2 linked regions of the Methanotorris formicicus Mc-S-70 genome follow. Each later gene encodes a partner of the first gene's protein in a complex. Links are inferred from orthologs where the notes say so. Each region holds a gene or a part of one and is shown on either strand. Other genes may lie near its edges. The genes, in order: METFODRAFT_RS00430 and METFODRAFT_RS01035.

Region 1 (6,851 bases):
TTTGTTTTTATTTTTATTGGATTTAGATTTAGCATTTTTGGATATCTTAGGAATCCCCTCCAACTGCCCATATCTGGTATGAGGATATTCCCTTCTCCAAGAATATCTTTTACTATTTTTGATACTATGAAAATAGCAGCATTTCCAGAAGGTAAAATTTTTATATTGTCCATATTCTTTCTTTTTTTTAGTAAATGAGATAAAACTAATTTTAGATGCTCTTCATCTCCTTCCACACTTATTTTACCTTCTAAACATGGCACTCTATGTGGTATTATCATAATTATCACCATAAGTTTATATATTAGTTTTTCTAATAATGAACACAACAATACTAATGTTGCATGCATATCTTAATTAGTTTATCATGGTGGTTAAAATGGATCCAAAGGTAAGTTACTTCCAAACATTCCTTGTTGCTTCTAAGACAAAAAGTTTTTCAAAGGCTGCAAAGAAACTTGGGGTAACCCAAGGAACAGTCAGTAACCATATTGCTGCATTGGAGAAGTTTTTTGATGCTCAGTTGTTTTTAAGGACACCTGAAGGTGTAGACTTAACTCCAGAAGGGAAGATATTGTATGAACACTCTGAAAAGATATTGGATTATATAAACAACGCTAAGCAACAAATGAGAATCTTGCATGAGCATCCAGAAGGAACAATAAGGGTTGCAGCAAGTACAACACCTGGAGAACATATACTTCCAAGTATTATAAGGGAGTATAGGAAGGAGTTTAAGGACGTTGACTTTGAAATAACTATAACTGATTCAGAGAGATGCTTTAAGATGCTTGAAGAGGGTAGCGCAGATATTGCCGCTGTTGGGCATTTGTATGATAGGAATTATGATTATGTTGTTATAGGGAAGGACAGACTTGTTTTAATTGTTCCCCCAAACCACCCACTTACCAAGAAAGGGATGGCGACATTATCAGATATCTTAAAAGAAGATTATATAGATAGGGAAAAAGGTTCTGGTACAAGGGAGGTTATAATAAATGCCCTCCAAGATAAGGGTTATTCAATCATGGACTTGCATGTTGTTATGAGTTTGGGTAGTACTTCCTCTGTTATAACTGCTGTTTCAGAGGGTTATGGGATAAGTATCATATCAGAGATTGCTGCAAAGAAAGCCGCAGAGGCAGGATTGGTTAAAATAATTCCTGTTGAGGATTTGGATTTAACAAGATATTTATATTTAGTAAAAGGAAAGAGACCAAAGAACCCAAGTGCTGTAAAATCCTTCTGGGATTTTGTATCTGAATAATTTATAATTTTATTTTCAAAAACAAAAATATATAAATTACATAGAAATTATAATAGTACAAAAGTTATTCTTAAAGTTTTTTATATTTGAAAAAGTTAAAACTGTTCCGAATTGGGTAGAATATTTAAATACAGGTGAAATTATGTTTAAAGCAGTGATCAGTGAAGCAAAGGAGTTTAAAAAGATTATAGATGCCGCAAGCAATCTTTTGGATGAGATATGTTTTGAAGTTAGTGAGGATGGTATAAAAGCAAGGGCAATGGACCCATCACATGTTGCCTTAGTAAGTATGGACATACCAAAAGAGGCATTTGAGGAATATGAGGCAGATGTCCATGATATAGGTATTGACTTAGAGGCATTTAAAAAGATAATGAATAGGGCAAAAGCAAAAGATAAGTTAATTTTGGAGTTGGATGAGGAGAAGAACAAATTAAATGTAATATTCAAAGGAACTGCAAGAAGAAAGTTTGCCCTTGCATTGTATGATGTCTCATCATCAAACCTCCAAGTTCCAGATATTGAGTATCCAAATGAAATTTTAATTAAAGCAGGGGCATTTGTAGATGCATTGAAGGACGCTGATTTGGTAAATGACCACGTGGCTTTAAAAGTTGATGATGGAAAATTTATCATCTATGCAAAAGGGGACTTAAATGAAAGTGAAACAATATTTGAAGAGGATAGTGAGGATATTATTAGCATGAATATTGGTGAAAATGCAAGGAGTACTTTCAACCTTGAGTATCTGAAGGACATGACAAAGGCAGCATCATCAGACGATATCTTAAAAATCTGCATAGGGACAGACATGCCTGTTAAGATTGAGTATGACATTGGAGGGGCTAATTTGACCTTCCTACTCGCTCCGAGAATTGAGTCATAATCTTCACTATTTTATATAAATTTCAAATTGTGGTTGTTATGTATGAAAAGATAAAAAAATTATTTTTTGAGGAGATAAAATCTGATGATTTACTGAATCTTCCCAAAAATTTTTATGAAGATGCAGGGGAGTATTTAAAAAATAATAGCGATGAAAAAGAAGTAGAGAGGGTAAAATATTATCTAAGAGAACTTAGAAAATTGAGGATTTATAAGGCACTTTATGGGGATAGAACTAATTTATTAGAAGAGGAAAGGAAGATTTTAGATATCATTGAAGATGTTGAGAAAACTGAAAGTTTAATTGAAGAAAATGTTGATAATATTGTGGAAGAGTTGGGATTTGATGAAGTTGAGGAAGGGATGAAGATTTGGGGGAATGTCGATGGGGATGTTGGAGTTATAACCCAACCAAAACATATAAATATAAAAAAAGATATTGATGTTGTGAGAGTCAACCATAACTTCCCTCCTTTTACAGATGGGAATTATTGTTATATGTTAAAGAAGAATGATGTGGTGGCATTAAACAGAGAGATAGTAACGATTTTGGAGAAACACAATATAGTAAAGAAGGTGAATGTTTATGAAGATGAAAAAGAAGATAAAAAGGTACTGCCCATACTGTAAAAAACACACAGAGCACATTGTAGAGAGAGCAAAAAAGAGGAAAGCAAGTGAATTAACTTGGGGTCAAAGACAATTCAGAAGAGTTTTAAGAGGTTATGGAGGTTACCCAAGACCTTTACCAGACAACGCTAAGCCAACAAAGAAATTAGATTTAAGATACAAATGTACAGTTTGCGGTAAAATGCACACAAGAGCAAACGGTGGATTTAGAGTAAGCAAATTTGAATTAGTAGAATAGTTTGTGAGAATTAAAATTTAAACAAGGTGGGAATATGGACTTGATACCAACACCAAAAAGCAAATTCTTAAAAGTCCAATGTCCTGAGTGCAACAACGAGCAAGTGATATTTGGATGTCCATCAACAGTAGTAAAATGTTTAGTTTGTGGTAAAGTATTGGCAGAGCCAAAAGCATCCAAAGGATTAATTAAGGCAAAAATTTTAGAGGTATTGGGGTAAATTTTATTTTTTTGCTATTTTATTTGTTAAGTTTTTTGTTGTTGCGTTTTTACAATTATTTTTGAAAAATAAAAATCAAGAAATATTTATATATGTCTGATTTAAAATTAAAAGTATAAACATTTTAATTTTGTGATAAACGTTTTGTTGTAAATTTACTGTTATCATTGGAGGTGTTTTTAATGAGGAGAGATTTTCCAGAAGAAGGGGATATAGTTATTGGAACAGTTATTGATGTTAAACCTTATGGGGCATTTGTTGAACTTTTGGAGTATCCTGGGAAAGAGGGAATGATACACATTTCAGAGGTTTCATCAGGTTGGATTAAGAATATTAGGGATTACATCAAGAAGGGTCAGAGGGTTGTAGCAAAGGTAATGAGGGTCAATGAAGAAAAAGGACAAATCGATTTATCATTAAAGAGGGTAACTGAACAACAAAAAAGGGCAAAAGTCCAGGAATGGAAGAGATTCCAAAGAGCAGAAAAAATGCTCGAAATGGCTGCACAGAAATTGGGAAAAAGTTTAGAAGAGGCTTGGGAAGAGGTAGGTTATTTGTTAGAGGAGGAGTTTGGAGAACTTTATGGTGCTTTTGAAGGGCTTGTTATTGAGGGGAAGGAGTTATTGGAAGGTTTGGATATCCCACAAGAATGGATAGATGCGTTGTATGATATTGCAAGGGAAAACATTGAATTAACAAATGTTAAGGTTGAAGGATTTGTTGAATTAAAATCATTAGCACCAGATGGAGTTAAAATCATTAAAAAGGCATTAACAAATGCTTTAAAAGCAAACCCATATGAGGATGTTGAAGTTGAGATAACTTATGTTGGCTCACCAAAATACAGAATAGAGGTTATTGCTCCAGATTATAAGAGTGGGGAAGAGGTTTTAAAGAAAGTTGCTGAGAAAGCAGTTGAATACATAGAAAAATACGGTGGAGAGGGGAAATTCTATAGAGAAAATTAATCAAAATGTGAGATAATGAGAATAAGAAAATGCTTAAAATGTGGAAGATATACTTTAAAAGAATTCTGCCCAAATTGTGGAGAAAAAACCATAATCCCAAAACCTCCAAAATTTTCTCCAGAAGATAGATACGGAAAATATAGAAGGATGCTTAAAAAGTCCTTAAAGAACAAAAATTAATTTTTTGGGATAAGATGCAGTTGAGATTATCCTCAGGAAAAATAATAGATGAAAAAGTCCATAATATTGGTATTATTGCACTTGGGTCTTTTTTGGAGAACCATGGTTCTGCATTACCAATAGATACAGATGCAAAGATTGCCTCATATATTGCTTTAAAAGTATCTATTTTAACAGGGGGGAAGTTTTTAGGGGTAGTTATTCCTTCAACAGAATATGATTATGTTAAACATGGAATCCATAATAAACCAGAGGAAGTTGTTGATTTTATAAAATTTTTGATAAAAGAAGGAAAAAAGATTGGCATAAAGAAGTTTTTGATTGTTAATTGCCATGGAGGGAATGTTTTAATTGAAAGATTTTTGAATGATTTGGAAAAGGAATTTAATGTTGAGATAAAAATGAAGAACATAACCTTTACCCATGCAGCAACTGAGGAGGTTTCTGTTGGTTATGTTGTTGGAATAGTTGATGAAAATAAAATGGATGAGCATAACTTTATCAAATATCGTGAAATTGGGATGGTTGGATTAAAAGAGGCAAGAGAAAATAACAAATTTATAGATGGGGAGGCAAAAGTTGTTGAAAAAGAGGGAGTTAGAATAGATAAAGAACTTGGGAAAAGAATTTTAAATAATGTTACCAAAGAATGCGTTGAAATTGTTAAATTGTGGATTAATAGATGATTCAATAGCAAAACATTTATATGGATGAGGTTTATAATCTTTGCAATACAAAATTGGGAGAAAGATAACATGTGGGAGAATGCTCCATCACACATATGTAGAGGAGGAGATTTGAGAGGTTTGGCATTTTGCTGTCCACCAATAAAACATTGTCCAATACACAATGCACTCACTATTTTAAAGATGACGCCGGAGGAGTTTATAAAAATTAAGCAGGACTTTGCAAATAAAACAAGATTAGGAAAGGGAAAAAATATATGTTTTGGAAGTTTGGTTTGGTGTTGCAAGATAACAAAACCATGCCCATTTAGAGATGGGGAGATGAAGAGAATAAATATGGGTGAAGATGAATACATGGAGTTAAAAAAGCAACTTGCAGAAGAGATAATTAAAAACTCAAAATTCTTTGAAGAAAGTTTGAAGGTATTTGAAAAATACGGCATTCCAAAGGACATTGCTGAAAAATGCATCTTAGAAACAGGGGATTTGAAGAAGGCTTATGAAATGGCCAAAAAAATTATGGATGAGAAATTTTAACATTTAATGCAATATCAAAATCCTCCAAATCAAACACTAAATAATCTTTAAAATTTTCTTTGTTTTTGATTTCTTTTCCTATAATGGAATAATATTTTTCGTAATTATCTAGTCCAACAAGTTCTGATTTTCTTTCCAAATCATTAAATATTTTTTTAACATCTCTGTCTTTCAAATTTCTCCATTTAACTTCAACAAATAATGCCTTTTTCTCTTTTTTATTTATGGCCATTAAATCAATCTCTTCTTCTTTTTTCCACCATCTTCCAATGTTTAAAAATTTAAATGGCAATTTATTCATTTTATTCAACTCAATTAAAAACTCCTTAGCAACTTTTTCAAAAACAAATCCCAAATATTGATTATAATCAGATTTTATCTCATCAATGTCAAAAATTCCCTCTTCAATCGCAGATAGGTTTGGAAAAATGCATCTAAAATAAAATGCAATAAAATTATCTTTAATGTAATATTTTCCTTTTTTTGCCTTTGAACTTTCGGTTATTGGAATTTCCCTCTCAATGAACTCTGTCTCAATTAGATTCTTTAAATATGGTGTTATATCCGAATGTCTAAGTCCCAAGTAATTCTTTATCTCCCCAAGTGAATGATTACCAAAGGAAATTGCTTCAAGTATCTTTTTGTAAGTTGTTGGCTCTTCAAACTCATATCTCATCAAAAAATCAACTTCATATCTCAAAAAACTATCAATTCTTTTAATTTCTTCCCCTAAATAATCCCAAAATGGCAGTTTGATTTTTTCAAGATAATATGGAATGCCATCAGCAAAACCATAAATCTCAACAAGTTCCTTCCAAGTTGCATTGGGGAAAAATTCCTTTAAATGCTTAAATTTTAACGGCCTAATTTTTAAAACGCCCGTTTTTCTCCCATAAAGTGGTGATTTATAACTTAAAACTTTCTCTCCCATCATGGATATTGACGAACCAAGAATAATAAGTTTTGTTTTTGTATCTTTCAAATGAACATCCACAATTCTTTGGAATAAGGAGAGAATATTTGGGTTTTCTTTAATTAAATTTGGAAACTCATCAATAATAATGATTTTATCCTTTAAAAAATTAAAATACGCTTCCCAATCCTCTTTGGCATACTCTATTGTTAGAACTACCTTTGATGCGTATCTTTTAAAATGCTTTAAATTATCCCCCTCAACTGCTAAGTAGTAAATATGCTCTTTGTTTTCTACACTTTTTAATGCTAATTTTGTTTTCCCTAT
Region 2 (4,198 bases), on another replicon or contig:
TAAATTTAAGGAAGATTTACAACCTATTTTAAAATTTTAAGACAAATATAACCATTTAAGAATTTGGAATATATGAATATCCACTGCAACCTTCGGTTGCAGGGAAGTTGGATAATTATAGATTATCCAACTATTCCAATAAAATTCGCAAACAACTAATAGTTGCCCACGGAATTAGTGATGGCTATTGAATATAAAAAATTCTAAATATCAATAAAATATTCTTTAAATTTAATGAGGCATAACCAATCATAACGTAGGCAACCATAGTTAAAAATAAGAATAAAACTATTTTTCGTTGTTAAAATTAAATTTAATAGAAAAACAGCCAACAATAATAAAAAAGGAGGATTAACTATGGCAAAGTTTAAAGTTGTAGTTGCTGACCCAAAAGAAGGAAAATGCTACCAAATGGAAGTTGAAACAGATGCATTAATTGGGAAAAAGATTGGCGATATTGTAGATGGAAAAATCGTTGGATTGGAAGGATACAAGTTACAAATCACTGGTGGTTCTGACCAGTGTGGATTCCCAATGAGACCAGATGTTCACGGCAGTGGAAGAGTAAGAATCTTATTAAGTAAGGGCCCAGGATTTAAGCCAAAAGAAAAAGGTGAAAGAAGAAGAAAAACTGTAAGAGGAAATACAATATCAAGTGACATTGTTCAAGTAAACACAAAAATTGTTGAGTATGGGGACAAATCTGTCTCTGAATTATTAGGTTTAGGTGGAGGAGAAGAATAATTTTTTAATCTTTTTTATTTTTGATTTTTGAGTTACATCTGTTTTTGGTTTTATTTTGGGTTTTTACGTGAACTATAAAAATCATTAATGCTATTATTTTTATATGCGATAATTTAATTTAATGTTAATTCTGATGATTAATAGCAATATTTAAAGATTACCGAGAGGGATATCATGACTAAAAGAAGACAATCAGAAGTTAATATTGGAATGGTGGGGCACGTTGACCATGGAAAAACTTCATTAACAAGGGCATTGACTGGAGTTTGGACTGACACACATAGTGAGGAGTTGAAGAGAGGAATCTCTATTAGGTTGGGATATGCAGATTGTGAAATAAGGAAGTGTCCAAAATGTCCAGAGCCAGAGGCATATACAATAAAGGAAGTCTGTCCTAAATGTGGTTCTAAAACAAAGTTTTTAAGGAAAGTATCTTTTGTTGACTCCCCAGGACATGAGACATTAATGGCTACCATGCTCTCTGGAGCATCTTTAATGGATGGGGCTATTTTGGTTATTGCTGCAAATGAACCATGCCCACAACCTCAAACAAAAGAACATTTAATGGCATTAGATATTTTAGGGGTTAAAAATATCATTATAGTACAGAATAAGATTGATTTAGTTGATGAAGAAAAGGCATGGGAAAACTATAAACAAATTAAGGAGTTTGTAAAGGGAACTGTTGCAGAAAACGCCCCAATAATTCCAATTTCAGCACATCATGAGGCAAATCTTGACGTACTTTTAAAGGCAATCCAAGATTTCATCCCAACACCAGAGAGAAATCCTGAATTACCCCCAAGAATGTATGTTGCAAGAAGTTTTGATGTTAATAAGCCGGGAACTGAAATAAAGAAATTAAAAGGTGGGGTTTTAGGGGGAAGTATTATTCAGGGGATTTTAGAGGTTGGAAAAGAAATTGAAATAAGACCAGGAATCCAAGTTACAGAGGGTAATAAAACATACTGGAAACCATTAACAACAAAGATTGTTTCACTTGCAGCAGGAGGGAAGGGTGTTAAAAAAGCATATCCTGGAGGTTTAGTTGGGGTTGGAACTGAATTGGACCCTTCATTGACAAAATCAGATTACTTAAGCGGTAGTGTTTTAGGAGAGCCGGGAACTTTGCCACCAGTACGTGAGAGAATTACTATAAAAGCACATCTATTGGACAGGGTTGTTGGTTCAAAAGAGGAACTTGTTATAGAGCCATTAAGAACAAGTGAGGTTTTAATGATTAACGTTGGAACTGCAACAACTGTTGGAGTTATCACCTCTGCAAGAGGAGATATTGCAGATATAAAATTAAAACTTCCAATCTGTGCAGATAAAGGGGATAGAGTTGCATTGAGCAGAAGAATCGGTTCAAGATGGAGATTAATTGGATATGGAATTATTCAATAAATTTTTTTATTTTCTGATAGTGTGATTTAACACTATTAAAATTAAAACCAAAACGCTCATCTTATAATTTTATGAGCGTCGAAGTATATAAGTTATTCATACCAAAGGATGAGGAGTGTATTGCAATTATAAGGGAGATTAGATGGAGTGATAGATATATTTGCCCATATTGTGGTTCGAAAGATGTTGTTTTAAAAGGCAAAGAGCGTTTATTTTTTTGGTGGTGGTATGGATTTATCCATAATTTTAAAAAAGAAAGGGGTTATAAGGAAAAAAATTGAGGAATTGGAAAACAAAAATTTAAATGTTAACGATTATTGGGTTGAGTGTGATTTTAATAACCCAAAGGATTTATTTTTTGGTGGAGGGGACGGAAGTTTTAACAATATTGATTATATTTCCTACTCGTTGTATATGATTGGGAGTATCTCCTATTTGCATAGAGTTGGTGAAAAGATAGAGAGGGCAAAATCCAGTTATGATATTGATATTATACAACCATATGTTTCTGTTAGAGATAGATTAAGACTCTATATGCTAACAATGGAATTGAAAAATGCACTATGGACTTTAGAAAATAAGGGTGTTGATTACTATTTAATTGATGGCTCGCTATATTCTCTTTTAATCCAAACACACACCTATGGTTCAAAATACGTGGATGTTGAAGAGATATACAATAATTATAGCAAAGAAATAAAGAATTTAATTGAAGAGGAAATTAAAAGTGGGGATATTCGCATAACATCAAATAATATTGAAGTTGAAGATAAAAATGAAAAAATTGTATTAGAGCAAGTTGAATACATAATAACTTTTTTGGAGTTGTTAAAAAAGTATAAGGATAGATTAATAGGCATCTCAAAAACTTCAAAGATAAACATATATTTCAAAAATGCACTAATGCCAGATATTGCAGTATTTTCAAAAAATACAAAAAATAGTGGATATTCAATACCGATAAGTATTGAAAATTTAAAAAAAGAGATGGAGGAAATAGAAGAAATGGAAAAAAATAGCAACAAACTCAAAAGAAAACATGATTACTTAAAAAGAATAATAAACAACATTGAATATATAAATAAATTTGAGAACGTTTTAGACAATCTCTACCTGCAATTTGTTAGGTTAGAGAATAATAAAGGTATCCTTGGAATCTCTTCATTAAAACCTATAGATGAACATGTACTATCAAGTTTAAGAGAAATCTCTGTAAACGGCTACCCATATATATTAAAAAAATCCCATGAAAATGTTGAGATAACGGATGATGCATTAGAGATGTGTGCAAAAATTCTAAAGATTAATGAGACTGTTGATAGGTATCTCCTCAAAAAGCAGAGAAGAATGGGTTTATGATTTTTATTATTTTTTTATCCATCAACTTCGTCAAATAACGAATATAATTACAACAAAATCGAAATGTTTTTATACAAAAAATTTGAAGGTATAGACATGGAAAAGATAGCAATACATATTACTGGGGATATAGTATTGTCAGAGAATCCTGGAAAGGCAATGAAGAAGTGGCGGGAACTCTTTAACATCCCGCAAATTGAGGTAGCAAGATATTTAGGGGTTACTCCCTCTGTTGTAAGTGATTATGAAGTTGGGAGAAGGAGAAATCCTGGAGTTGGAATGATAAAAAAATACGTCCATGCTTTGATTGAGATAGATAAGGAAAAGGGAGGACACACCCTTAAAGCATTGAGAAGAATATTGGATACCCCTCCATCTATAAAGGCAATACTTTCCATTAAAGAATATGAGAATCCAATAACTATTGAAGAATTTGCCAGAACAATTGATGCAAAAATTGCATATGGAGAAAATTTGGGCAATATCATTTACGGGCATACTGTTGTAGATAGCATAAAGGCAATCCTTGAAATGGATGGGCAGGATTTTTTAAACCTCTATGGCTGGACTACTGAGAGGGCTTTGGTATTTACAAATGTCTCTTCTGGAAGGAGTCCAATGGTTGCTATAAGAGTTAGTAACATGAAGCCAAGGGTTGTTGTTTTCCAAGGAGTTCAAGAGATAGATG

Evidence for each region.
Region 2: the proteins of METFODRAFT_RS00430 (region 1) and METFODRAFT_RS01035 are in contact, whole or in part, in a crystal structure (PDB 3CW2), measured with the Saccharolobus solfataricus proteins. The link is inferred for Methanotorris formicicus Mc-S-70 from one-to-one orthologs. Residues at the interface, in WP_009989173.1 of Saccharolobus solfataricus: Val185, Arg186, Thr187, Asn188, Glu189, Pro190, Leu191, Gly192, Val193, Glu194, Ile196, Lys197, Ile200, Ser201, Leu204, Ile217, Lys218, Ile219, Tyr220, Thr221, Ile222, Gly223, Ala224, Pro225, Tyr227; in WP_009988771.1 of Saccharolobus solfataricus: Asp222, Lys225, Pro226, Gly227, Thr228, Gln229, Phe230, Asn231, Leu233, Lys234, Gly235, Leu259, Phe273, Thr274, Lys275, Tyr300, Leu301, Asp302, Pro303, Ser304, Leu305, Lys307.

What each region holds. Positions count from the first base shown.
Region 1 is NZ_AGJL01000001.1:65,241-72,091, forward strand. Bases 2,325-5,315 are described here. They hold METFODRAFT_RS00430 (translation initiation factor IF-2 subunit alpha), read left to right. Parts: upstream 2,325-3,422; coding sequence 3,423-4,208; downstream 4,209-5,315. Other genes in these bases: METFODRAFT_RS00415 (hypothetical protein), read left to right, coding at 2,325-2,782; METFODRAFT_RS00420 (50S ribosomal protein L44e), read left to right, coding at 2,739-3,020; METFODRAFT_RS00425 (30S ribosomal protein S27e), read left to right, coding at 3,055-3,240; METFODRAFT_RS00435 (RNA-protein complex protein Nop10), read left to right, coding at 4,224-4,388; arfB (2-amino-5-formylamino-6-ribosylaminopyrimidin-4(3H)-one 5'-monophosphate deformylase), read left to right, coding at 4,403-5,074. Outside these bases: METFODRAFT_RS00400 (hypothetical protein), read right to left, coding at 1-281; METFODRAFT_RS00405 (selenium metabolism-associated LysR family transcriptional regulator), read left to right, coding at 380-1,267; METFODRAFT_RS00410 (DNA polymerase sliding clamp), read left to right, coding at 1,410-2,153; more of METFODRAFT_RS00415, read left to right, coding at 2,192-2,324; more of METFODRAFT_RS00445, read left to right, coding at 5,316-5,611; METFODRAFT_RS00450 (ATP-binding protein), read right to left, coding at 5,592-6,851. UniProt on the Methanocaldococcus jannaschii protein: eIF-2 functions in the early steps of protein synthesis by forming a ternary complex with GTP and initiator tRNA.
Region 2 is NZ_AGJL01000003.1:28,636-32,833, forward strand. The notes cover bases 197-3,034. They hold METFODRAFT_RS01035 (translation initiation factor IF-2 subunit gamma), read left to right. Parts: upstream 197-918; coding sequence 919-2,151; downstream 2,152-3,034. Other genes in these bases: METFODRAFT_RS01030 (30S ribosomal protein S6e), read left to right, coding at 358-744; METFODRAFT_RS11265 (transposase), read left to right, coding at 2,223-2,432; METFODRAFT_RS01040 (DNA double-strand break repair nuclease NurA), read left to right, coding at 2,380-3,034. Also shown: METFODRAFT_RS10840 (hypothetical protein), read left to right, coding at 1-32; more of METFODRAFT_RS01040, read left to right, coding at 3,035-3,510; METFODRAFT_RS01045 (helix-turn-helix domain-containing protein), read left to right, coding at 3,607-4,198. UniProt on the Methanocaldococcus jannaschii protein: eIF-2 functions in the early steps of protein synthesis by forming a ternary complex with GTP and initiator tRNA.